Regions from separate parts of the Shimwellia blattae DSM 4481 genome, predicted to be linked through region 3. Evidence: predicted binding sites of a transcription regulator. Region 3 holds the regulator's gene; each other region holds the start of a gene.
What was found. The regulator PurR, encoded in region 3, represses purine synthesis genes. The targets are predictions, from matches to a motif close to CANGCAAACGTTTGCNTG.

Region 1: the regulator PurR is predicted to act here: its motif matches at 1,441-1,458, upstream of gltB (glutamate synthase large subunit).
Region 2: the regulator PurR is predicted to act here: its motif matches at 4,496-4,513, upstream of tusA (sulfurtransferase TusA).

The regions. Positions count from the first base shown of each region.
Region 1 is NC_017910.1:379,893-387,707, forward strand. It holds gene gltB (glutamate synthase large subunit) at 1-1,410, opposite strand, end outside; gene mnmL (tRNA modification radical SAM protein MnmL/YtqA) at 2,083-3,021, shown strand; gene arcB (aerobic respiration two-component sensor histidine kinase ArcB) at 3,077-5,422, shown strand; gene elbB (isoprenoid biosynthesis glyoxalase ElbB) at 5,652-6,302, shown strand; gene mtgA (monofunctional biosynthetic peptidoglycan transglycosylase) at 6,302-7,024, shown strand; gene npr (PTS phosphocarrier protein NPr) at 7,034-7,306, opposite strand; gene rapZ (RNase adapter RapZ) at 7,303-7,815, opposite strand, start outside.
Region 2 is NC_017910.1:196,709-204,523, reverse strand. It holds gene rsmD (16S rRNA (guanine(966)-N(2))-methyltransferase) at 1-432, shown strand, start outside; gene EBL_RS00870 (DUF1145 family protein) at 419-688, shown strand; gene EBL_RS00865 (DUF2500 domain-containing protein) at 685-1,056, opposite strand; gene EBL_RS00860 (lysoplasmalogenase) at 1,192-1,818, shown strand; gene EBL_RS00855 (zinc/cadmium/mercury/lead-transporting ATPase) at 1,921-4,143, shown strand; gene tusA (sulfurtransferase TusA) at 4,189-4,434, opposite strand; gene EBL_RS00845 (7-cyano-7-deazaguanine/7-aminomethyl-7-deazaguanine transporter) at 4,637-5,305, shown strand; gene EBL_RS00840 (DcrB family lipoprotein) at 5,378-5,935, shown strand; gene EBL_RS00835 (BaiN/RdsA family NAD(P)/FAD-dependent oxidoreductase) at 5,989-7,185, opposite strand; gene pitA (inorganic phosphate transporter PitA) at 7,412-7,815, shown strand, end outside.
Region 3 is NC_017910.1:2,344,656-2,352,470, reverse strand. It holds gene punC (purine nucleoside transporter PunC) at 1-743, opposite strand, end outside; gene punR (DNA-binding transcriptional activator PunR) at 855-1,787, shown strand; gene purR (HTH-type transcriptional repressor PurR) at 1,784-2,809, opposite strand; gene cydH (cytochrome bd-I oxidase subunit CydH) at 3,102-3,191, shown strand; gene EBL_RS11075 (MFS transporter) at 3,441-4,607, shown strand; gene sodB (superoxide dismutase [Fe]) at 4,672-5,253, opposite strand; gene EBL_RS11065 (C40 family peptidase) at 5,495-6,400, opposite strand; gene grxD (monothiol glutaredoxin 4) at 6,737-7,075, shown strand; gene rnt (ribonuclease T) at 7,136-7,795, opposite strand.

The DNA.
Region 1 (7,815 bases), 2.0 Mb from region 3:
ATCCAGCTCTTCGTTGCTGTAGTTAAACTGCTTCTGGTAGCTGGCCAGCAGATCGTCGTCCATTTCCCGGGTGCCGACTTGCTCGTCGGGCAGATCTTCAAAAGGCACCAGGCGGCGGACATTTTTCTCCATCCACGCTTTGTACGGGTGGCGGCTTTTCAGATCGTGGTCGGTCTCGGCGGAGTGCAGGATACGGCCGCTACGGGTGTCGATAACCATCAGCTCGCCGGGGCCGACGCGGCCTTTTTCCAGCACTTCGTCCGGCTGGTAGTCCCAGATCCCCACTTCAGAGGCGCAGGTGATCAGCTTATCTTTGGTTATCACGTAGCGCGCCGGGCGCAGGCCGTTACGGTCGAGGTTACAGGCGGCGAAGCGCCCGTCAGACATGACGATACCGGCCGGGCCATCCCAGGGCTCCATATGCATGGAGTTAAAGTCAAAAAAGGCGCGCAGGTCCGGATCCATATCCGGGTTATTCTGCCAGGCGGGCGGCACCAGCAGGCGCATGGCGCGGATGATATCCATCCCGCCGGCCAGCAGCAGCTCCAGCATATTGTCCAGGGAGCTGGAATCGGAGCCGGTCTCATTCACAAACGGCGCCGCCGCCTGGAGATCCGGGATCAGCGGGGTCTGGAATTTATAGGTACGGGCCCGGGCCCACTGGCGGTTACCGGTGATGGTGTTGATCTCACCATTGTGGGCCAGATAACGGAACGGCTGGGCCAGCGGCCAGCGCGGTACGGTATTGGTGGAGAAGCGCTGGTGAAACAGACAAATGGCGGACTCCAGGCGCAAATCCGCAAGATCCAGGTAGAAGCGCGGCAGATCTGCCGGCATACACAGACCTTTATAAATATTGACCAGGTTGGACAGGCTACAAATGTAGAAATCTTTGTCCTGCTCCTGGATGCGTTTTTCAATGCGACGGCGGGCGATAAACAGACGGCGCTCCATATCGCGCGGGCGCCAGCCTGCGGGGGCGTTCACAAAAATCTGCTCAATGCGCGGCAGAGAGGAGAGGGCGATTTCCCCGAGTACGTCCTGATTGGTCGGCACATCGCGCCAGCCAACAATCGACAGGGTTTCCCGCTGTAGCTCTTCCTCAACAATACGGCGGCTGGCCGCGGCTTTTTCGTCATCCTGGCTTAAGAACAGCATGCCGACTGCGTAGTTTTTGGCTAAACGCCAGCCGCGCTCTTCGGCCACAACGTGGAAGAAGCGATCCGGTTTTTGTAACAGCAGACCGCAGCCGTCCCCAGTTTTGCCATCCGCAAGGATAGCGCCACGGTGTTGCATACGCGCCAGTGCATGGATCGCGGTACGCACTACTTTGTGGCTGGGTTCGCCTTCTATGTGGGCGATCAGGCCGAAACCACAGTTATCCCTCTCAAGGGATTTATCGTACAACATATCAGTGAACCTCCCCAGGCTCTGTGGATCCCCGACACCGTTTGCGGCAGGCGCGCAAAGAGAGCCGCGACAGATGCGCACGAGACTTCGTGCCTTGTTCGCTCTCCTGAAGACCTGCGCAGCGGATTCACAAGTAGTGAGGACTTGCTCCAGAGGGAATCGCAATTACTGCATAAATATGACGGTTTGAATCCCCGTCGACAATGCTTCCAGCGGATTCCCAAATTAGCGATAATCTGCAGTCAGGTCAAATGGCAGCCATATGGCCTGCTTGTTGATTAAAAAGTCGTTTAATATATTGATTATAAACATGAAAAATCATATGTGGTGAGCAGTGAACTCCCCGGGGACCGGGAATGTAATGTGATCTGTCTCACTAATATCTGGCAAAATCATTACCACAGCGTGCTATTCACTGATAACTATCCAGCACAATATATTGGTATGTCGCTTCAGAGCCAGTTATTACCCTGTTTTTCAACCAGGAGAATAATTTTTAAATAGCGGCCAGCAGCATAAGGAAAAGTTATCCGCGCCGTGGTGATTAAAACGGCGTTAATTGTGAATGGTTATTCAAAAGATGTGGTGCTCCCGGCGGTTGATCCAGGTCATCGCCAGAATGAGCAGAAAATGGCAGGCTAAGCCCCTTTTTACGGGCCGGTCTTTCAGATTATGCAGTTACAGAAATTAGTCAATATGTTTGGTGGTGATTTATCGCGCCGCTACGGGCAAAAGGTGCATAAATTAACCCTTCACGGTGGGTTCAGCTGCCCCAACCGGGATGGCACCATCGGGCGGGGCGGCTGCACGTTCTGTAATGTGGCCTCATTTGCCGATGAAGCCCAGCAGTATCGCTCCATTGCCGACCAGCTGGCTGACCAGGCCCGGCGGGTAAACCGCGCAAAACGCTACCTGGCCTATTTTCAGGCCTATACCAGCACCTGGGCTGAAGTGCAGGTGCTGCGTTCTATGTATCAGCAGGCTGTCGCCCAGGCCAGCGTGGTCGGGCTGTGTGTCGGGACTCGCCCGGATTGTGTACCGGACAGCGTGCTGGATCTGCTCAGTGATTACCGCAATGAAGGCTACGAAGTGTGGCTGGAGCTGGGGCTACAGAGTGCTCAGGATAAAACCCTGCACCGTATTAACCGGGGTCATGATTTCGCCTGTTACCAGCAAACCACCGCGCGCGCGCGGGCCCGGGGGCTGAAAGTGTGCAGCCACCTGATCGTCGGCCTGCCCGGGGAAAGCGACGCCGAATGCCTTGATACGCTGAACCGGGTGGTGGAGACCGGGGTCGACGGCATTAAACTGCACCCGCTGCATATTGTGACCGGCAGCACCATGGCGAAAGCCTGGCAGGCTGGCCGCCTGGCGGGGATCGCACTGGATGATTACGTGCGCATTGCCGGGGAGATGATCCGCCATACCCCACCGGACATTATCTACCACCGGATTTCTGCCAGCGCCCGGCGCCCGACGCTGCTGGCCCCGTTATGGTGTGAGAATCGCTGGACCGGGATGGTCGAGCTGGATCGCTGGATGCACCAGCACGGTGTCCAGGGCTCGGCCCTCGGCACGCCGTGGCAGTGTCCGCAATCTTCTGAAATCTGAGTATTTCGCCGGTTTTCCGGTATGATTGAACGGATACTCAGCGAAGGACTCTTCCATGAAGCAAATCCGTTTACTGGCGCAATATTACGTTGATTTAATGATGAAGCTGGGCCTGGTCCGCTTTTCATTACTGCTGGCTCTGGCTTTAGTTATTCTCGCAATGGCAGTGCAGATGGCGGTGACCATGCTGCTGAGTGGCGAGATAGAAAGTATTGATGTTATTCGCTCTATCTTCTTCGGGTTACTTATTACCCCCTGGGCGGTGTATTTCCTCTCGGTGGTGGTGGAACAGCTGGAAGAGTCCCGGCGGCGCCTGTCGCGGCTGGTGGAGAAGCTCGAAGAGATGCGCGAGCGCGATCTTAAGCTCAATGTTCAGCTCAAAGACAACATTACCCAGCTGAATCAGGAAATTGCCGATCGCGAAAAAGCCGAGGCGGAGCGCCATTCCACCCTTGAGCAACTGCAAATCGAAATGCAGGAGCGCGCCCAGACCCAGGTCCAGCTGGAGCAACAATCCTCTTTTCTGCGCTCCTTTCTGGATGCCTCTCCGGACCTGGTGTTCTACCGTAATGAAGGGCAGTATTTCTCCGGCTGTAACCGGGCGATGGAGCTGCTGACCGGGAAGAGTGAAAAACAGCTCATTGGCCTGAAACCCAGCGATGTCTACTCTGAAGAGACGGCGGCGAAAGTTATCGAGACCGATGAAAAAGTCTTTCGCCACAACGTATCGCTGACTTACGAGCAGTGGCTGGATTATCCGGACGGGCGCAAAGCCTGCTTTGAGATCCGCAAAGTGCCCTACTATGACCGGGTGGGGATGCGCCACGGGCTGATGGGCTTTGGCCGCGATATCACCGAACGTAAGCGCTATCAGGATGCCCTGGAGCGCGCCAGCCGCGATAAAACCACGTTTATTTCCACCATCAGCCACGAGCTGCGCACCCCCCTGAACGGGATTGTCGGGCTGAGCCGTATTCTGCTGGATACGGAGCTGACCCAGGAGCAGGAAAAATACCTCAAAACTATCCATGTCTCGGCGGTGACGCTGGGCAATATTTTCAACGATATTATCGATATGGATAAGATTGAGCGGCGCAAAGTCCAGCTGGATAATCAGGTGATGGATTTTACCGGTTTCCTCTCGGATCTGGAGAACCTCTCCGGGTTGCAGGCCCAGCAGAAGGGGCTGCGCTTTGTGCTGGAGCCCACCCAGCCACTGCCCCATAACGTAATTACCGACGCCACCCGCCTGCGCCAGGTCATCTGGAACTTAATCAGCAATGCGGTGAAATTTACCCCCCAGGGCGGCAATGTGACTGTCCGGGTGCGTTACGACGCCGCGCAGATGCTCCATTTTGATGTGCAGGATTCGGGGATAGGTATTCCGCCGGATGAGCAGGACAAGATTTTTGCCATGTACTACCAGGTCAAAGGCAGCCACGGAGGGAAACCGGCAACCGGTACCGGCATCGGCCTGGCGGTGTCCCGCCGCCTGGCCAGAAGCATGGGGGGCGATATTGTGGTCTCCAGTGAGCCGGGCAAAGGCGCCACCTTTAGCCTGACAGTACAGGCCCCGAATGCGGATGAAGAAGCCGCAGATCTCAGCCAGGCGGATGACGTGCCATTACCGGCGCTGCATGTGCTGCTGGTCGAGGATATTGAACTGAACGTGATTGTTGCCCGCTCGGTACTGGAAAAGCTGGGTAACAGTGTTGATGTGGCCATGACAGGCCAGGCCGCGCTGGATACATTCACCCCGGGGGAATATGACCTGGTGCTGCTGGATATTCAGCTGCCGGATATGACCGGGCTGGATATTGCCCGGGAGCTGCACCGCCGTTATCAGCCCGATGAGCTGCCGCCGCTGGTGGCGCTGACGGCAAACGTACTCAAAGATAAGCATGAATACCTCGATGCCGGAATGGACGATGTTCTCAGCAAACCGCTGGCTGTCCCGGCCCTGACCGCAATGATCAAAAAGTTCTGGGATGAGCCAGAACAGAATAAGGAGCATGCCGTGACCGGAAATCAGACACCACCGAAAGAAAATATTCTGGATACCGAAATGTTAAGCCAGTACATGGAGCTGGTAGGGCCAAAATTGATCACCGACGGGCTGGCCGTTTTTGAGAGGATGATGCCAGGCTACCTGAATATTCTGGAGTCCAACCTGACCGCCCGGGATCAGAAAGGCATTGTGGAAGAGGGGCATAAGATTAAAGGCGCGGCGGGTTCGATTGGTCTGCGCCATCTGCAGCAGCTGGGCCAGCAGATTCAGAGCCCGGATCTTCCGGCCTGGTCAGATAACGTGGGTGACTGGATCGAAGAGATGAAGCAGGACTGGCAGGGGGATGTGGCAGTGCTGAAAGCGTGGGTTGCGGAACACAGCGCTAAAAAATGACCCCGGTAAACCGGGGTGCGCGAAGACTGCGCCAACACCAGGGAAAAGGTAACGCCGCTGCTGTGTTGATTATTGTTCAGGCACAGCGACGCCTGTGAAAGCGAAACGCTCAGGGATTAAGATAGCAAACCTTAAATTATTTGTTACAAGAATCAGTAAAATATGTGAAGCGAAGCGCTGATATCAGTTCCGCTGATACCCGGCGCGGCGGGCATAACGGAGGGCGTGAATGAAAAAAATTGGCGTTATTTTGAGTGGCTGTGGCGTTTATGATGGCTCAGAAATTCACGAAGCGGTGATCACATTGCTGGCGCTTGATCGCCAGGGGGCGCAGGCGGTCTGCTTCGCGCCGGATAAGCCCCAGTCTGATGTGATCAACCACCTGACAGGCGAGCCCGTGGCGCAAAGCCGCAACGTGCTGGTGGAGTCTGCGCGTATTGCCCGTGGCAATATTCGCCCGCTCTCTGAGGCCCGGGCCAGTGATCTGGACGGGGTTATCATCCCCGGTGGGTTTGGGGCGGCGAAGAATTTGTCGAATTTTGCCAGCGCCGGCAGCGAATATGTGGTGGATGAAGACCTTAAAACACTGGTGCAGGCGTGTCATAAGGCGGGTAAGCCTCTGGGGTTTATCTGTATTGCGCCCGCCATGTTGCCGGGCCTGCTGGAGTGCCCGGTGCGTTTTACCATCGGCACGGATCCGGACACGGCTGAAACCATTGAGGAGCGGGGCGGTGAACATATTCCGTGCCCGGTGGACGATATCGTGGTGGATGAAGAGCAAAAAGTGGTCACCACGCCCGCCTATATGCTGGCGCAGAATATTGGTGAGGCCGCCACAGGTATAGAGATGCTGGTCGCCCGGGTACTGGCGCTGAGCTGATGAAACGCTCCGGTCTTTGGTACCGGTGCCGGCGTACGCTGCTGCGCCTGGTCGGTTGTGTGGCCGGGATCTGGCTGCTGGGGATTGTGCTGTTCAGCGTGATGCCGGTGCCGTTTTCCGCCGTGATGGTCGAGCGCCAGATAAGTGCCTGGCTGGGCGGTGATTTCCGCTATGTGGCCCACTCTGACTGGGTGGGAATGGATGAGATCTCCCCCTGGATGCCGCTGGCGGTTATCGCGGCGGAAGATCAGAAATTCCCGCAGCACTGGGGCTTTGATGTGCAGGCTATCCGCATGGCGCTGGACCATAATGAGCGCCATGAAAAACGCATTCGCGGCGCATCAACCCTGTCGCAGCAGACGGCGAAAAACCTGTTTTTGTGGGACGGGCGCAGCTGGCTGCGTAAAGGGCTGGAGGCCGGGCTGACGGCGGGGATCGAGACGGTCTGGTCCAAGCGGCGCATTCTTACGGTGTATCTGAATGTCGCCGAATTCGGTGAGGGGATCTTCGGGGTCGAGGCCGCCGCACAGCACTACTTCCACAAGCCTGCCAGGCGGCTGACCCCGTCAGAAGCGGCCCTGCTGGCGGCGGTATTACCTAACCCGCTGCGCTACCGGGCAAATGCCCCTTCCGGTTATGTGCGCACCCGCCAGCAGTGGATCCTGCGCCAGATGCGCCAGCTCGGCGGCACCGGGTATTTGCAGCGTAATCATTTGTACTGAGCGTGCGGCTCAGTCCTCATCAAACCCGGCGTTAAACAGGGCGATAACGGCGCTGAGCGCCTCCTGCTCCTGGGGGCCGCTGGCTTCGATTTCAATGTGCCCGCCTTTGGCGGAGTCCAGCATCAGCAGGGCGATAACGCTGCTGGCTTCGGCCTCGGTGCCCGCTTCGTTGCGCAGCAGCACTTCCGCATCAAAACTTTGCACCAGCTCGAAGAGTTTCATGGCCGGGCGGGCGTGCATGCCCAGCTTATTCGTGATTTCAACGCTTTGCTTTACGGTCATGTTTTGCGTTTTTCCAGCGTTCTGTGGCGCGACTGAACATTCTTACCCCGGGAGCGGAAATAGTCCGCCAGTTGCTCGGCCACATAGACCGAGCGGTGTTTCCCGCCGGTACAGCCAATGGCAACGGTCAGGTAGCTGCGGTTATTGGTCTCCAGCATCGGCAACCACAGTTCAAGGTAGCTGCGGGTCTGGTAGATAAAGTTGTGGACTTCGGTGTGGCGATCCAGGAACGCGGCCACCGGTTTATCCAGGCCGGTCATCGGGCGCAGTTTCGGATCCCAGTGGGGGTTGGGCAGAAAACGCACGTCAAACACGTAGTCTGCGTCAATCGGGATCCCGTGCTTAAAGCCGAAGGATTCAAACACCATGGTCAGTTCCCGCTCCCGCTTGCCCAGCAGGCGGGTGCGCAGCATTTCAGCCAGTTCGTGAACCGACATTTCTGAGGTATCGATAATCAGATCGGCCCGGGAGCGCAGGGGCTCCAGCAGGTTGCTTTCTTCATCGATGGC
Region 2 (7,815 bases), 2.0 Mb from region 3:
CTGGACTGCTTTGCCGGCAGTGGTGCCCTGGGGCTGGAGGCGCTCTCCCGCTACGCGGCCAGCGCCACCCTGCTGGAGATGGATCGCAGCGTTGCCCGGCAGCTCCAGCTCAATCTCGCCACCCTTAAGGCAAGCCAGGGCGATGTGGTGAATACCAACACGCTGACCTTCCTCGCCCGGCCCGGGCAGGCGCACAATATTGTTTTTGTCGATCCCCCTTTTCGCAAAGGGCTACTGGAAGAGACACTGCGCCTGCTGGAACAGCAGGGCTGGCTGGCGCAAGACGCGCTCATCTATATAGAAAGTGAAGTGGAGAACGGCCTCCCGCCCACCCCGGCTAACTGGTCACTGCACCGGGAAAAAGTGGCAGGCCAGGTCGCCTACCGGCTGTACCGCCGTGAAACTCAAGGAGCTGGCAATGCTGATCATTAATTTTGGCCGCCTGGTGATGCTGTTCGTCTGGGGGTTTTTGCTGTTCAACCTGATCCACCCCTACCCGCGCCCGCTGAATATTTTTATTAATGTCGCGGCAATCTTTATGTTCTTTATGCACGGCCTGCAGGCGGCAATGCTGAAAGCCTCACTGCCGAAAGAGAGCCCAAAAATGAGCGGCTGGTTCCAGCTGCGGATTTTTCTGTTCGGTGTCTTTGAGCTGCTCGCCTGGCAAAAGGCGCAAAAGAAAAGCTAGCGCCCGGGCAGGGGATCAAAACGCACAAAACGTTTCCCCTGCATAGTCAGCACTCCCTGCTCACCGGCCGTCATATCATGATACCGGGCGGCGGTTACCCGGCAGATGATGTCGCTTCCCGCCCCGGCGTTCTGCGGGCGAAACCGCACTTCATAACGCATCGCGCTACCGGCGGGAGCCACCGTCTGCTGGCGCGATCGCCGCTCGCTGGCGGGAAACTCACGCATTTCTATAACAATCACCCGGGTCTGAACCTGTGGCGCGGCATCATCCGCCGCGCGCTGTCGCCACTGTCTGACAAACTGCGTACCGGCCGCCACCACAATGACAGCGGCAATCACCAGCACAATAAACGGGGGTCTGTTCATCCGGGATCCTCAGTCAAATCATGGCGTGCAGCGTAACCCGGAGTTCACCCATTGTCACGACAGACCAATGCCCACTACACTGGCAGGCAGACACACGCAGCGGCGTGTGCCACTGTAACGAATCAGGGAGCAATTATGCTTTGGTCATTTATAGCCGTATTTTTCTCCGGCTGGCTGTATGTTGATGCATCCTATCGTGGTCCCGCCTGGCAACGCTGGATCTTTAAACCCATAACTTTACTGCTGTTACTGATGCTTGCCTGGCAGGCACCGGTATTCACCCCGCTCTATTACCTGGTCCTGGCCGGTCTGGTCGCCTCGCTGGCTGGCGACACCCTCAGCCAGATGTCGGGGAGCACCCCGCGTTATGCCTTCATGGCGTTTTTTGTCTCTCACCTGCTGTATGCCGTCTGGTTTGCCAGCCAGCTGTCGTTTTCGTTCTTCTGGCCCGCGCCCCTGGCGCTGCTGATCATCGGCGCCCTGTTGCTGGCAACCATCTGGAGCCGGCTCGACACTCTGCGGCTGCCGGTCACACTGTTTATCGCCGCCACCCTCGCCATGGTCTGGATGGCCGCAGAGCAGTGGTTCTCACGCCCGGTGGATACCAGCTTCTCCGGTTTTGTCGGGGCTGCGCTGCTGTTGCTGAGCAATATCGTCTGGCTGGTGAGCCGCTATCGCTACCGCTTTAAAGGGGATACGGCCCTCGCCGCCGCCTGCTATTTTGCCGGTCATTTTATGATAGTCCGGGCCCTCTACCTCTGAGATATGCCGTAACCACGGGCCCGCTAAAATCGTCTTGACTCTGGAGGCAACTCCAGAGTGTAGGATAAGGTAATGAGAAAATTATCATTACCGGAGGGCCCCATGGCAAACCCCGTCTCCCCAGAGCAACACACACCGCACACTGAGCACGCAACCTGCTGCGACTCGGGCAGTTGCTGTGCCGCGACCGCCAGCGAAACCCGGGAGAGCCCGGCCGACGCACCACTGCCCCCGGGGGCGACCCGCCACAGCTGGCAGGTGAGCGGCATGGACTGTGCCGCCTGCGCCCGCAAAGTGGAAAACGCAGTGCGCAGCGTGCCCGGCGTCAGCCAGGTGCAGGTGCTGTTCGCCACCGAAAAGCTGCTGGTGACCGGCCAGGGCGATCTCTGCGCGGCCGTAGAGCAGGCGGTCACCCGGGCAGGCTACCAGTTGTTATCCTCCCGGCCTGCGGGCACGCCACCGGTAGCAGAAGCCGGATTCTGGCAGGAAAACCGTACGATCCTGATCCTCGCCGCCATGATGATAATCAGCCAGATTATCGCCTGGGCTGCCCCGGCGGCGGGCAATATTGCTTTTATTGTCACCACCCTTACCGGGCTGTGGCCGATTGCGCGCCAGGCCTGGCGGCTTATCCGCAGCGGCAGCTGGTTTGCCATTGAAACGCTGATGACCGTGGCCGCCGCCGGTGCTCTGGTGATCGGTGCCACCCATGAAGCCGCCATGGTGTTGTTGTTATTCCTGCTGGGCGAGCGCCTGGAAGGCTGGGCCGCCAGCCGGGCACGCAAAGGCGTAACCGCACTGATGGCGCTCCGGCCCGAAGTGGCCACCCGGGTTGAGGGCGACCAGCGCACCACCGTTGCGCTGGCGGATCTGCACCCCGGCGATGTGATTGAGGTCTCCGCCGGGGGTCGCTTACCGGCAGACGGTATCTTACTCAACGGCCCGGCCAGTTTTGACGAAAGCGCCATTACCGGTGAGTCGGTGCCGGTGGAGCATCAGAACGGCGATCCTGTCTCCGCGGGCTGCACCAGCGTTGACCGGCTGGTCTCGCTGCGGGTCACCTCCCGCCCGGGAGAGAGCGCCATCGATCGCATTCTCAGAATGATTGAAGAGGCAGACAGCCGCCGGGCGCCCATTGAGCGCTTTATTGACCGCTTCAGCCGGGTTTATACCCCGGCCATTATGGCCCTGGCGCTGCTGGTGGCGGTGATCCCGCCGCTGCTGATGGGCCAGTTGTGGGAGCCGTGGATCTACAAAGGGCTGACCCTGCTGCTTATCGGCTGCCCCTGTGCGCTGGTTATCTCCACCCCGGCGGCCATCACTTCGGGCCTGGCGGCCGCATCGCGCCGGGGGGCCCTGCTTAAAGGCGGCGTGGCGCTGGAGCGGCTGCGCCAGGTGCAGCAGATGGCCTTTGATAAGACCGGCACCCTTACCCGGGGCCAGCCCCGGGTGAGCGCCATTGTCACCCACGGCACCCTGAGTGAGGCGCAGTTACTGGCCCTGGCCGCCAGCGCCGAACAGGGCACCAGCCACCCCCTGGGCCAGGCCATTATGCGTGAAGCACAGGCCCGCGGGCTGGAGGTCAGCCGGGCCACATCCCAGACCACCCGGGCGGGTGTCGGTATCGAGGCGGTCATTAACGGGCAGAACATCACCCTGTGTGCCCCCGCCCGCGCCCCCCGGGAGGCACTCAGTGGCGACTGGCCCCGGGAGATAGCCACCCTGGAATCCGGCGGGCAAACGGTGATTGTGGCGCTGGCGGATAACCAGCTCCAGGGCATTATTGGCCTGAGCGATACACTGCGTGAAGACGCCCGCCAGGCCATAGCGCAGCTTAAGGCGCTGGGTATTGAGGGCATTATGCTCACCGGGGATAACCCCCGGGCAGCGGCGGCCATCGCCGGTGAGCTGGGTATTGAGTTCCGGGCCGGCCTGCTGCCGGAGGATAAAGTCACCGCCGTGCGGGCCCTCAACCAGCAGGCCCCGCTGGCCATGGTGGGCGACGGGATCAACGACGCCCCGGCCATGAAAACCGCCACCATCGGGATTGCCATGGGCAGCGGGAGCGATGTGGCCCTCGAAACGGCAGACGCGGCGCTGACCCGCAACAGCCTGGCAGAGCTTCCGGCGCTGATCCGCCTGGCCCGGGCCACCCACAGCAATATTCGCCAGAATATCGGCGTGGCGCTGGGGTTAAAGGCGCTGTTTCTGGTCACCACCCTGCTGGGGGTCACCGGGTTATGGATGGCGGTACTGGCGGATTCGGGCGCCACGGCGCTGGTCACAGCCAACGCCCTGCGCTTATTGCGCCGCGGGAAAAACTAACGAAGGGTAGCCCCCCGGCAGGCCTGCCGGGGGGAAACAAAAGGCTTAATTACTTTTACGCAGCAGATAGCGGTAGGGCAGTGCGTCGGTCTGCTGGGCCAGCAGCTCATGCTCCATAAACCGGCAGAACCCCGGAATATCGCGGGTTGTCGCCGGGTCGTCCGCCACAATCAGCAGCGTCTCGCCAACGGACATCTTACGCACGGTTTTGCGCACCATCATCACCGGTTCCGGGCAGCGCAGCCCCTGGGCATCAAGGGTATGGTCAGAGCCGGCAAACAAATCACTCATAGTATTCTCAGACAGTCGAAAAAACGGCCTTATTTTACGCCGTGGCGCAAAGCGCGCAAGATACGTGAACGATTGCGTTAAAATTAACCATTGCATCACCAGGCTAAAGCAGTATCATGCGGCGGTTTTCGAACCATTGCCGGTAGGTTCCGGCCGTGTGTGTTATGGGTTCCCTCACCCCAGCCAATAAAAAGGTCACAATATGTCGTTTTCCGCTTCACTGCGCCAGCACCGCAAGGCGCTTGTCTGGCTATCGCTATTTCATCTGCTGGTGATTATCTCCAGTAACTATCTGGTACAGCTGCCGGTGAATATCTTCGGGTTTCACACCACCTGGGGTGCGTTCAGCTTTCCGTTTATCTTCCTTGCCACAGACCTGACGGTACGGATCTTCGGTGCGCCGCTGGCGCGGCGGATTATCTGGTCGGTGATGATCCCGGCGCTGGTCGTCTCTTACGGGATCTCGGCCCTGTTTTATATGGGCCAGTGGCAGGGGCTGGCGGCGCTGGGGCAGTTTAATCTGTTTGTGGCCCGTATCGCCTGCGCCAGCTTTATGGCCTACGCCCTCGGGCAGATTCTGGATATCCACGTCTTTAACCGCCTGCGCCAGAGCCGCCACTGGTGGCTGGCTCCGGTGGCCTCCACATTTTTAGGCAATGTCAGTGATACGGCCTCGTTCTTCTTTATTGCCTTCTGGCGCAGCCCGGATCCCTTTATGGCGACACACTGGGTGGAAATTGCCGCCGTGGACTACAGCTTTAAGGTGTTTATCAGCATTCTGTTCTTCCTGCCGATGTATGGCGTACTGCTGAATATGCTATTAAAAAGAGTGGCGGAAAAGTCCGAAACCCGGCCATTACGTGCGGGTTAAGAGCAACTTAGCAATCTTATGATAATATGGCGCGATGGCCGCTAGGGCCGTTAAACAGAGAAGGAATCAGTAATGCGTAACCTGGTAAAATACGTCGGTATCGGTCTGCTGGTATTCGGACTGGCCGCCTGCGACAACAGCGACAGTAACTCAGCCACACCAGACAGTGCAGCACAGAGTAACGCAGCAGGGCAAAACATTTCTCTGCTGGATGGCAAACTGGCCTTCTCATTACCGGCAGGGATGTCTGATCAGAGCGGTAAGCTGGGCACCCAGACCAATAATATGCATGTCTATTCCGATACCACCGGCCAGAAAGCGGTTATCGTGATTGTGGGCGACACCAGTGATGAGCCGCTGAATGTCCTGGCAGACCGCCTGCAGGCACAGCAGCGCAACCGCGACCCGCAGTTGCAGGTGGTGGCGAACAAAGCCATCCAGGTTAACGGCCACGACTTACAGCAGCTGGACAGCATCATCTCCGCCAAAGGGCAGACCGCCTGGTCTTCCGTTATCATCGGTAAAGTTGACGGCAAACTGCTGACCATGCAGATAACCCTGCCGGCAGACGATCAGCAAAAAGCCCAGAGCGAAGCAGAAAACATTATCAGCACCCTGGATGTGAAATAATCACACCAGATCCACGGCCTCTTGCACCGCAAGGGGCCGCATGCCGGAAAAGTTTATGCCTGCGCCGCCAGCGCCTGAGCACAGGCCCAGGCCGAGCTCCAGGCCCACTGGAAGTTATAGCCCCCCAGCCAGCCGGTGACATCCACCACTTCGCCAATAAAATAGAGCCCTTTGACCTCACGGGCCTCCATGGTGCGCGAAGAGAGCTGATTCGTATCTACCCCGCCCAGGGTCACTTCCGCGGTGCGGTAGCCTTCAGTGCCGTTCGGCTGAATTTGCCACGCCTGCAACCCGGCCACCAGCTCCGCCTGCTGGCGGCTGTTAAGCTGTTTTAGCGTAATATCCGGCACCTTACCCAGGGTGACCAGCGCTTCGACCAGCCGCTTTGGCAGCAGGGTCGCCAGGCTATTGCGCAGGCTCTGGTTCGGGCGCTGCTCACGCTGCTCATCAAGGAAGGCCGCCAGGTCGCAGTCGGGCAGTAAATTGACCGTCAGAAATTCACCGGGCTGCCAGTAGCTGGAAATTTGCAGCATCACCGGGCCGGATAACCCCCGGTGGGTAAACAGCTGCTGTTCGCGAAACAGGGTGCCGTCTGCGGCGGTCACCGTGACCGGTACTGAAACACCGGAAAGCGGTTGCAGGACCTCAAGCAGCGGTTTATGGAGGGTAAAAGGCACCAGCCCGGCCCGGGTGGGTAACACCTGCAGGCCAAACTGCTGCGCAATTTTATACCCCAGCGGCGAAGCGCCCAGCCCCGGCATCGACAGCCCGCCAGAGGCCACCACCAGATTCGGTGCCTGTACCTGCGCACCGTTCAGCGCCAGGCTGAAGCCCTGGTCGTCTTTTTCCACACTCAGGATCTCGCTACGCAGGCGCAGGGTCACGCCGCCCTTCTCGCACTCACTGAGCAGCATATCGACAATCTGCTGGGCAGAATCATCACAAAACAGCTGGCCGAGGGTCTTTTCATGCCAGGCAATCTGGTACTGGTTAACCAGATCAATAAAATCCCACTGGGTATAGCGGGCCAGGGCGGACTTACAAAAATGGGGGTTCGCGCTCAGGTAGGCGCCGGGCTCAATATACAAATTGGTGAAATTACACCGCCCGCCCCCCGACATCAGGATCTTCCGGCCTGGCTTTTTGCCGTTGTCCACAACCAGCACGCGTTTGCCCGCCTGCGCGGCCTGAGCGGCGCAAAACAGACCGGCAGCACCCGCGCCGATAATAATGGCATCAAACTTTTCCACAATAACCTCTTAAAAACAGGGGGGCGAATTGTAAAGTTTTCTCAGTGGTCGCACCAGCGCAATAAGAATATTCTGGCGATAACCCTATGAATATATGTAGATAAATCATTTCAGAACGTAACAGCAACCGATGTTATGTCAAAAAAAGTCTATATTTCACTTTGCCCGCGTCGCTAAAGTCCCTGATAATGCGCCGCGTTCATGTCCTCAAAATGGCTTAACGTCTATGCTACATCTGTTTGCCGGCCTGGAATACCATACCGGGCTATTACTCATACTGGCACTGCTGTTTGTTCTGTTCTACGAAGCCATTAACGGCTTCCACGACACGGCAAACGCCGTAGCTACGGTTATCTATACCCGCGCGATGCGTTCGCAACTGGCCGTGATGATGGCTGCGGTGTTTAACTTCCTCGGCGTGTTATTCGGCGGGTTGAGTGTGGCCTATGCCATTGTGCATATGCTGCCAACAGATCTCTTGCTGAATATCGGTTCCGCCCATGGCCTGGCAATGGTGTTCTCCATGCTGTTTGCCGCCATTATCTGGAACCTTGGCACCTGGTATCTGGGGCTTCCGGCCTCCAGCTCACATACGCTTATTGGCGCGATTATCGGTATCGGCCTGACCAA
Region 3 (7,815 bases):
TGCGGCACGTAGCTCAGGCCGGTTACCGCCGGGCTGTAGCCCATGTCGTGCAGAATAAAAGGTGAGCCGGTCAGCCAGGCAAAAAAGCTGGCTGAACAGGCGGCATAAATCAGTACGTTACCGCGCCAGATGGCACTGGCCAGCAGAGTTGAAAAGCGCACCGGGGCGTCAGAGGCGCTCTTCTGGCCGCTCCGGCCCGGTGCCAGGCCCAGGGCCGGGATCATCAGCAACAGGGTAATGGCCAGTAACAGGGCGAATATTCCCTGCCATGCGAAGTGGTTCAGGATCCAGCTTCCCAGCAGGGGGGCCAGCGCCGGGGAGAGCCCCACCAGCGGCATAATGGTGGCGAAGACCTGGTTGGCTTTCTGGGGGGGATAGCTGTCGGCCACCAGGGCCTGCCAGCTGACGGTGGCTGCGCACACGCCCACGGCCTGAATAAACCGCAGCCCCAGCATCAGCCGGGCATCTTCAACCCACAGCATGCCGAGGCAGCCAAGGGCGAAGATCCCAAGCCCCAGAATCAGCACCGGTTTGCGCCCGAAGTGGTCAGACAGGGGGCCCCACATCAGCTGGGCGATGGCAAAACCGGCAAGAAACACACTCAGACTGGTGCTGATGGCCGCCGCGCTGGTGCCCAGGTATTGCTGCATGGCGGAAAACGCAGGCAGGTACATATCGGTAGCCAGAAAGCCCAGCACGCTCAGGCCGGCCAGCCAGGCCAGAAATCCTTTTGATGGTTGCATAGCACACTCTTCGGTCGAATTATTTTCAGTCGCCCGGAGTGTAAGGAGTGCAACCCGGCTTGTGAAACGCTAATATTTGCCAGCTCCATTCAAAAATTTTCAAGGCAAATTATGTGGTCAGAATACGCGCTGGAAGTGGTGGATGCAGTCGCCCGTAATGGCAGCTTTAGCGCAGCTGCTCAGGAGCTGCACCGGGTGCCTTCGGCCATCAGTTATACGGTCCGGCAACTGGAAGAGTGGCTGGCCGTGCCGCTGTTTATTCGCCGCCACCGGGATGTGGAACTCACCCCTGCGGGGCGCTATTTCCTGCAGGAAGGGCGCGGCGTTATCAAAAAAATGATTGCCACCCGCCAGCAGTGCCAGCAGATAGCCAACGGCTGGCGTGGTCAGCTGGCGATTGCGGTGGATAACATTGTCCGCCCGGCGCGCACCAGCCAGCTGGTGTGTGATTTCTACCGCCACTTTCCTGATGTGGAGCTGCTGGTCTCTCTGGAGGTGTTTAACGGGGTATGGGATGCGCTGGCAGATGGCCGGGTTGAGGCGGCCATTGGCGCGACCCGGGCCATCCCCGTGGGGGGGCGCTATGCCTTCCGGGATATGGGTATGCTGCGCTGGCACTGTGTGGTCGCCAGCCACCACCCGCTGGCCCAGGTCACCACGCGCCTGGGGGACGACACCCTGCGCAACTGGCCTTCACTGGTGCTGGAAGATACCTCCCGCTCCCTGCCCAAACGCACCACCTGGCTGCTGGATAACCAGCGGCGGCTGGTGGCGCCGGACTGGGCCGCCGGGGTGGCCTGTATCAGTGACGGGTTATGTATTGGTATGGTCCCGGAGCATATTGCCGCCCCCCGGGTGAACAGCGGGGAGTGGCGGATACTGACGCTGGAAAATCCCTTCCCGGATGCGGCCTGCTGCCTCACCTGGCAACAACAGGAGTCGTCACCGGCCCTGAGCTGGCTGCTGGAGTATCTGGGGGACAGCGCCACCCTGAATCAGGAGTGGCTGCGGGTGCCGGAAGAACCGGCACCGACGGGGGATTAACGGCGATAATCGAGGAACGGGCCATCGGCCACTGAACGGCGCTCCACCAGACGGGGGTGCACCTCGATGGTTCTGGAGTCTTCGCGCTTATTAATGATGCGATCGAGCAGCATATTAAAGGCCGTCTCCCCCAGGGAATCTTTCGGCTGGTGGACCGTGGTCAGCGCCGGGGTAAAGTAGCGGGAGTGGCGGATATTATCGTACCCGATCACTGAAATATCCTGCGGCACGCGCAGGCCCATTTCATCCGCGGCACAGATAGCCCCCATGGCCATAGCGTCGCCGCCACAGAAAACCGCCGTCGGGCGCTGGGATGAGGCCAGCAACTGCTGCATGGCCCGGTAGCCGGACTCCGGCTCAAAGTCGCCCTGGACAATCCAGTGTTCCGGCAGGGTGATCAGCGCCTCTTCCAGGGCTTTACGGAACCCGGCCAGCCTGCCGGCCCCGGTATTGCGCTCCAGGGGCCCGGGAATAACCCCGATCTCCCGGTGGCCGCGCTCAATCAGATAGCGCCCGGCGATATAACCGCCCTGGAAGGCGTTATCAATCACGGAGTCGGTAAAATCGGCTTTGGCTTCGCCCCAGTCCATGACCACCATCGGAATATGGCGATACTCCTCCAGCATGGCGAGCAGTGACTGGGGATATTCTGAACACATAACCATCAGGCCATCGACCCGTTTCTGAGCCATCATGGACAAATAGGCGCGCTGTTTTTCCTGGTTATTCCAGGCGTTGCCGAGGATCAGCGTATAGCCGCGGGCAAAACAGTTTTTTTCTACCGCTTCAATGATCTCAGCAAAGTAGGGCGCTTCACTGCTGGTGGCCAGCAGACCGATCGATTTCGTGTGATTCACCTTCAGGCTACGGGCGACGGCGCTGGGTGAGTAATGTAGCTCTTTAATGGCTGCCCATACCGCGTTGCGTGTCTCTTCCGCAACAAACCGGGTTTTGTTAATCACATGTGATACGGTTGTGGTGGAAACGTTTGCGCGTTTCGCCACATCTTTAATTGTCGCCATGAAGTATTACTCCGGCCCCTGTCCTGACCCGTTGAAAAGTAGCCGGGTAATCGTTTGCGTTTCCTTAGCGGATGCCGCAACTCTCTGGTTGGGCCGGGCCGGGGAAGTCAACGCAAAAATGCGAAAGGGCGTAAATAGATAGTTCGTCATAAATTAGCGGGGGATTGTGGACGATCCTGGCTAAAAGGGGAAGAGGGAAAATGCAGTTTAGTGAAAAATCAGGTAATATTTTTAACGATTACCGCGATAAATAACTCACCCGTCTCCCCCCGGGGAGCAAAAGGAGCAAGAGATGAGCACAGAGCTGAGATACGCATTAGTGACGACGGTGGTCGCACTGGGGCTGATTGTCGCCGCAGCATTCACCGCTATTCTGCACTAAATTGCGCAACAGGCCGCGGCACACCGGTAACAGGTGCCGCGCTTCCTGGCGGTTTTGCGCAACACCCGCACCGGATTTTTCCTGACTGAGCAATACTCTTTTCCATAAATGCGGCTTTTTCTTCAGGTCATCTGCTGAGATGATGCTGAACAGTTTTTTAACATCTGGGATTTATCACTGTCTATCCGGGGTTTTCACGGCGAGCGTTGCTGTCCGGCAATGGCTGTCTCCCCCTGACCGGAGTTATTCATGAAAATTAATTTTCCACTTCTGGCGCTGGCTATTGGCGCTTTTGGTATCGGCACCACTGAGTTTTCCCCCATGGGGCTGTTACCGGTCATCGCCCAGGGCGTTGGGGTGTCTATCCCTACGGCGGGTATGCTTATCAGCGCTTATGCCATCGGGGTTATGGTGGGTGCACCGCTGATGACACTGCTGCTGGCCCAGCGCGGCAGGCGTAATGCCCTGCTGTTGCTGATGGCTATCTTCACCCTTGGTAATGTGTTGTCGGCGCTGTCGCCCGGCTACGCCACGCTGATGGTGTCCAGAATAATCACCAGCCTGAACCACGGGGCATTCTTTGGTCTGGGGTCTGTGGTGGCGGCAAGCCTGGTGGCAAAAGAGAAGCAGGCCAGTGCGGTTGCCACCATGTTTATGGGGCTGACGATTGCCAATATTGGCGGGGTCCCGGCGGCCACCTGGATGGGGAATGTGATTGGCTGGCGCATGTCGTTTCTGGCGACCGCAGGGCTGGGGCTGGTGGCGATGTTAAGCCTTTACCTCTCCCTGCCTGCCGGTGGTGCCGGGCAGCGGCCGGATGTGAAAAGTGAGCTGGCTGTACTGATGCGCCCGCAGGTGCTCAGCGCGTTACTGACCACGGTACTGGGGGCCGGGGCGATGTTTACCCTCTATACCTATATCGCGCCGGTGCTGGGGACCATTACCCACGCCTCTGCCGGGTTTGTTACTGCGATGCTGGTGCTGATCGGTGTTGGCTTCTCCCTCGGGAACTATCTTGGCGGGCGGCTGGCGGATCGTTCGGTAACCGGAACGCTGAAAGGCTTCCTGCTGCTGCTGATGGTTATCATGCTGGCGATCCCGTGGCTGGCGCGCAGTGAAGTCGGGGCCGCCGTGGCGATGGTTATCTGGGGGGCGGCAACCTTTGCGGTAGTGCCACCGTTGCAGATGCGCGTGATGCGCGTTGCCAGTGAAGCGCCCGGGTTGTCCTCTTCGGTGAATATTGGGGCTTTTAATCTGGGTAATGCGCTGGGGGCCGCCGCAGGCGGGGCGGTGATTTCCGGCGGGCTGGGTTACAGCATGGTGCCGGTTGCCGGGGCGATGATTGCCGCTGCCGGGTTGTTACTGGTAGTGATGGCCGCCCGGCCCGGTGCGCAGCCGGTATGTGAAGCGGAATAAGTGCCACTCAGGCAAATAAAAACGGAGAGCCCAGGCTCTCCGTTTTGCTGTCAGCCGGTCAGACTCAGGCAGCGAGGTTTTTCGCCACGAAATCCCAGTTAACCAGCGCCCAGAAGTGATCCAGGTAGCCGGCACGCGCGTTGCGGTAGTCGATATAGTACGCGTGCTCCCAGACGTCTACGGTCAGCAGCGGGGTGGCATCGGTAGTCAGCGGAGTACCGGCGTTAGAGGTAGACACGATAGCCAGTGAGCCATCCGGGCGTTTTACCAGCCAGGTCCAGCCGGAGCCGAAGTTTTTGGTCGCGGCATCTGTAAACTGCTGTTTAAAGCTGGCGAAGTCACCAAACGCGGCGTTAATCGCGCTGAGCAGCGCACCTTTCGGCTCACCGCCTGCATTTGGCGCCAGGCAGTTCCAGTAGAAGGTGTGGTTCCAGACTTGTGCGGCGTTGTTAAAGACACCGCCTTCAGCGCTGCGGATGATCTCTTCAAGGGTTTTCCCTTCGAACGCCGTGCCTTTCACCAGGTTATTGAGGTTGGTGACGTAGGTCTGGTGGTGTTTACCGTAGTGATATTCGATGGTTTCAGCGGAAATGTGCGGTGCAAGTGCGTCTTTTGCATATGGTAATGCAGGTAATTCAAATGACATTGCTTCACTCCTTGTTAACTTTTTGTTTTAGCTCACTGTAAAGATGGTAAGGTTCCATCAATATCCGGCAGTGGCTGCCGGTATCGTGATATGTGTTTTCTTGTGATGGGAATGTTAACACCGACCGGAGGCAGAGAGAAGCCTCATACCGCGAAAGGGTAATTTGTTCTGATAGGTATGGTGAAGGTTTAAGCGGGAGCCGGTGGAAGAGAGCGGCCTGCCCCGGGGCAGGCCGCCAGGATTAACGGATATTATCGGCGGTCATCACCCGGCGGGCGCCCACATAGTGACGCTGCCAGTAATCATTACTGAGCGAGGTGATAACAATATCGCGGCCGGTACGCGGTGACTGGATAAACTTACCATTCCCCACATAGACCCCGACATGGTCCGCGGCCCGCTTGCTGTGGGTGCGGAAGAAGACCAGATCGCCGCTGACCAGCTCGCCCTTATTGATGGGGGCGGCATCGCGCAGGTGGTACATTTCGTTTGCCGTGCGCGGCAGGCGGAAGTTAACCAGATCTTTATAGGCGTAATAAATCAGCCCGCTGCAGTCAAAGCCGGTTTTCGGGGTAGCGCCCCCCCAGCGGTAAGGTTTACCCAACTGGTTCATCAATTTGTTCATGGCGGTCTGCTGGGCAGATAACACCCGGCCTTTAGGCACATTATTGATGGGGGTATCGGCCAGATCCCAGCTGGCGATGTTCTCTTCGCCCTCAATCCGGGCGCGTTTGCTCCCGGCCGGTACTTTGATACAGCTGGGCTTTTTGTACCCCTTGCGGGTAATACACTTGCGCAGCATATCCCCGGAGGCTCCCGGGCCTGCCAGGCGGGTGATGAGCTGGTCCATTTCATCATTACGCATGCGCTGGCCAACCGCTGTGTAACGTTTGCTGCGTGCCGCAAGATCGGATTTTACCGCCCTGCGTTCGTGGCGGCTGGCCTTGGCCGTCTGACGGGTTGATTTGGTGTGTTTTGCTGCAGAAGCATGTTGTTTACCGCTCGTCGCAGTATGCTTTGCCTTACTGGTGTGCGCTTTATGTGACTGCGCACTACTGGCGTGCGGAGACGCCAGCACTAATTGTGAGTAGGGCAATGTCAAGAGCAGAGCACAGAGCGTGAGAGATGATTTTGTTATCCGCGCCACTCGTTTGGATCCCCTGATAAGATTCAGACAGTTTTGCCTGAACGTGAATTCGTAAAACCCGAAGATTCTAATCCATAAGAACGATGAAAGTTAATAGGCATTTTCAAATCGGGGCAAGTTTCGCAGCCATGCGCAAATTTTTTATACAGAATAAGGATCTATACGCCGGATGCTTGTGTAAATTGTTACTAATTATTGATGACCTGGGGGGCAGATGCCCGCTAACATCACGGGCGCTACCCTGAACGGGATACCCCTAAAATTATTGGTGTTTTACCGGTGGCGGGGAACCGCTACAATAGGCGCCAGGCCGTAGTCGCACTGAGGAAGCAAGACATGAGCACAACGATTGAAAAAATTCAGCGCCAGATCGCTGAAAACCCGATCCTGCTGTATATGAAAGGGTCCCCTAAATTGCCGAGCTGCGGTTTTTCCGCCCAGGCTGTACAGGCGCTTTCCGCCTGTGGCGAACGCTTCGCCTATGTTGATATTCTGCAAAACCCGGACATCCGCGCAGAGCTGCCTAAATACGCCAACTGGCCGACCTTCCCGCAGCTGTGGGTTGACGGTGAGCTGGTGGGGGGCTGCGATATCATTATTGAAATGTATCAGCGCGGTGAACTGCAGCAGCTTATCAAAGAGACGGCAGCAAAACACAACGCCGACGCGGAGTAATCCCCGTCTGTAACGATAAAAAAAACCGCTCCGGCGGTTTTTTTATCTCTGTTTTCTGGCTCAGTCGCTGCTGGCCGGGGTATCGGCAGCGGCAGGGGGCCACCCGCCAAGGCGTTTCCAGCGGTTGATGATTTCGCAAAACAGCAGCGAGGTCTGCTCCGTGTCATACAGGGCAGAGTGGGCCTGGCTTGCATCAAACGGCAGCCCCGCAGAGATACAGGCTTTCGCCAGCACCGTTTGGCCGAGCGCCAGGCCACTGAGGGCGGCGGTATCAAAGGTGGCAAACGGGTGGAACGGGTTGCGCTTCAGATTCGCCCGCTCGGCGGCGGCCATCACGAAGCTGTGATCGAAGGTGGCGTTGTGGGCGACAATAATTGCCCGGTTACAGCCGCTGTCTTTGACCCCTTTGCGCACCATTTTAAAAATCGCGTGCAGTGCGTCATGCTCGCTGACGGCGCCGCGCAGCGGGTTATGAGGGTCAATACCGGTAAATGCCAGCGCTTCCGGGTTCAGAATCGCGCCCTCAAAGGGGGCTACATTAAAGTGCAGGGTCTGGTCCGGTGAGATCCAGCCGTCGCTGTCCATTTTCAGGGTAATGGCGGCAATTTCGAGTAGCGCATCGGTTTTGGCGTTAAAGCCCGCGGTCTCCACATCAATCACGACCGGGTAAAAGCCACGAAAACGGTCACACAGACCATTAAGTTGAACGGTATCAGACATCAGCGTCTCTATTCTTACGG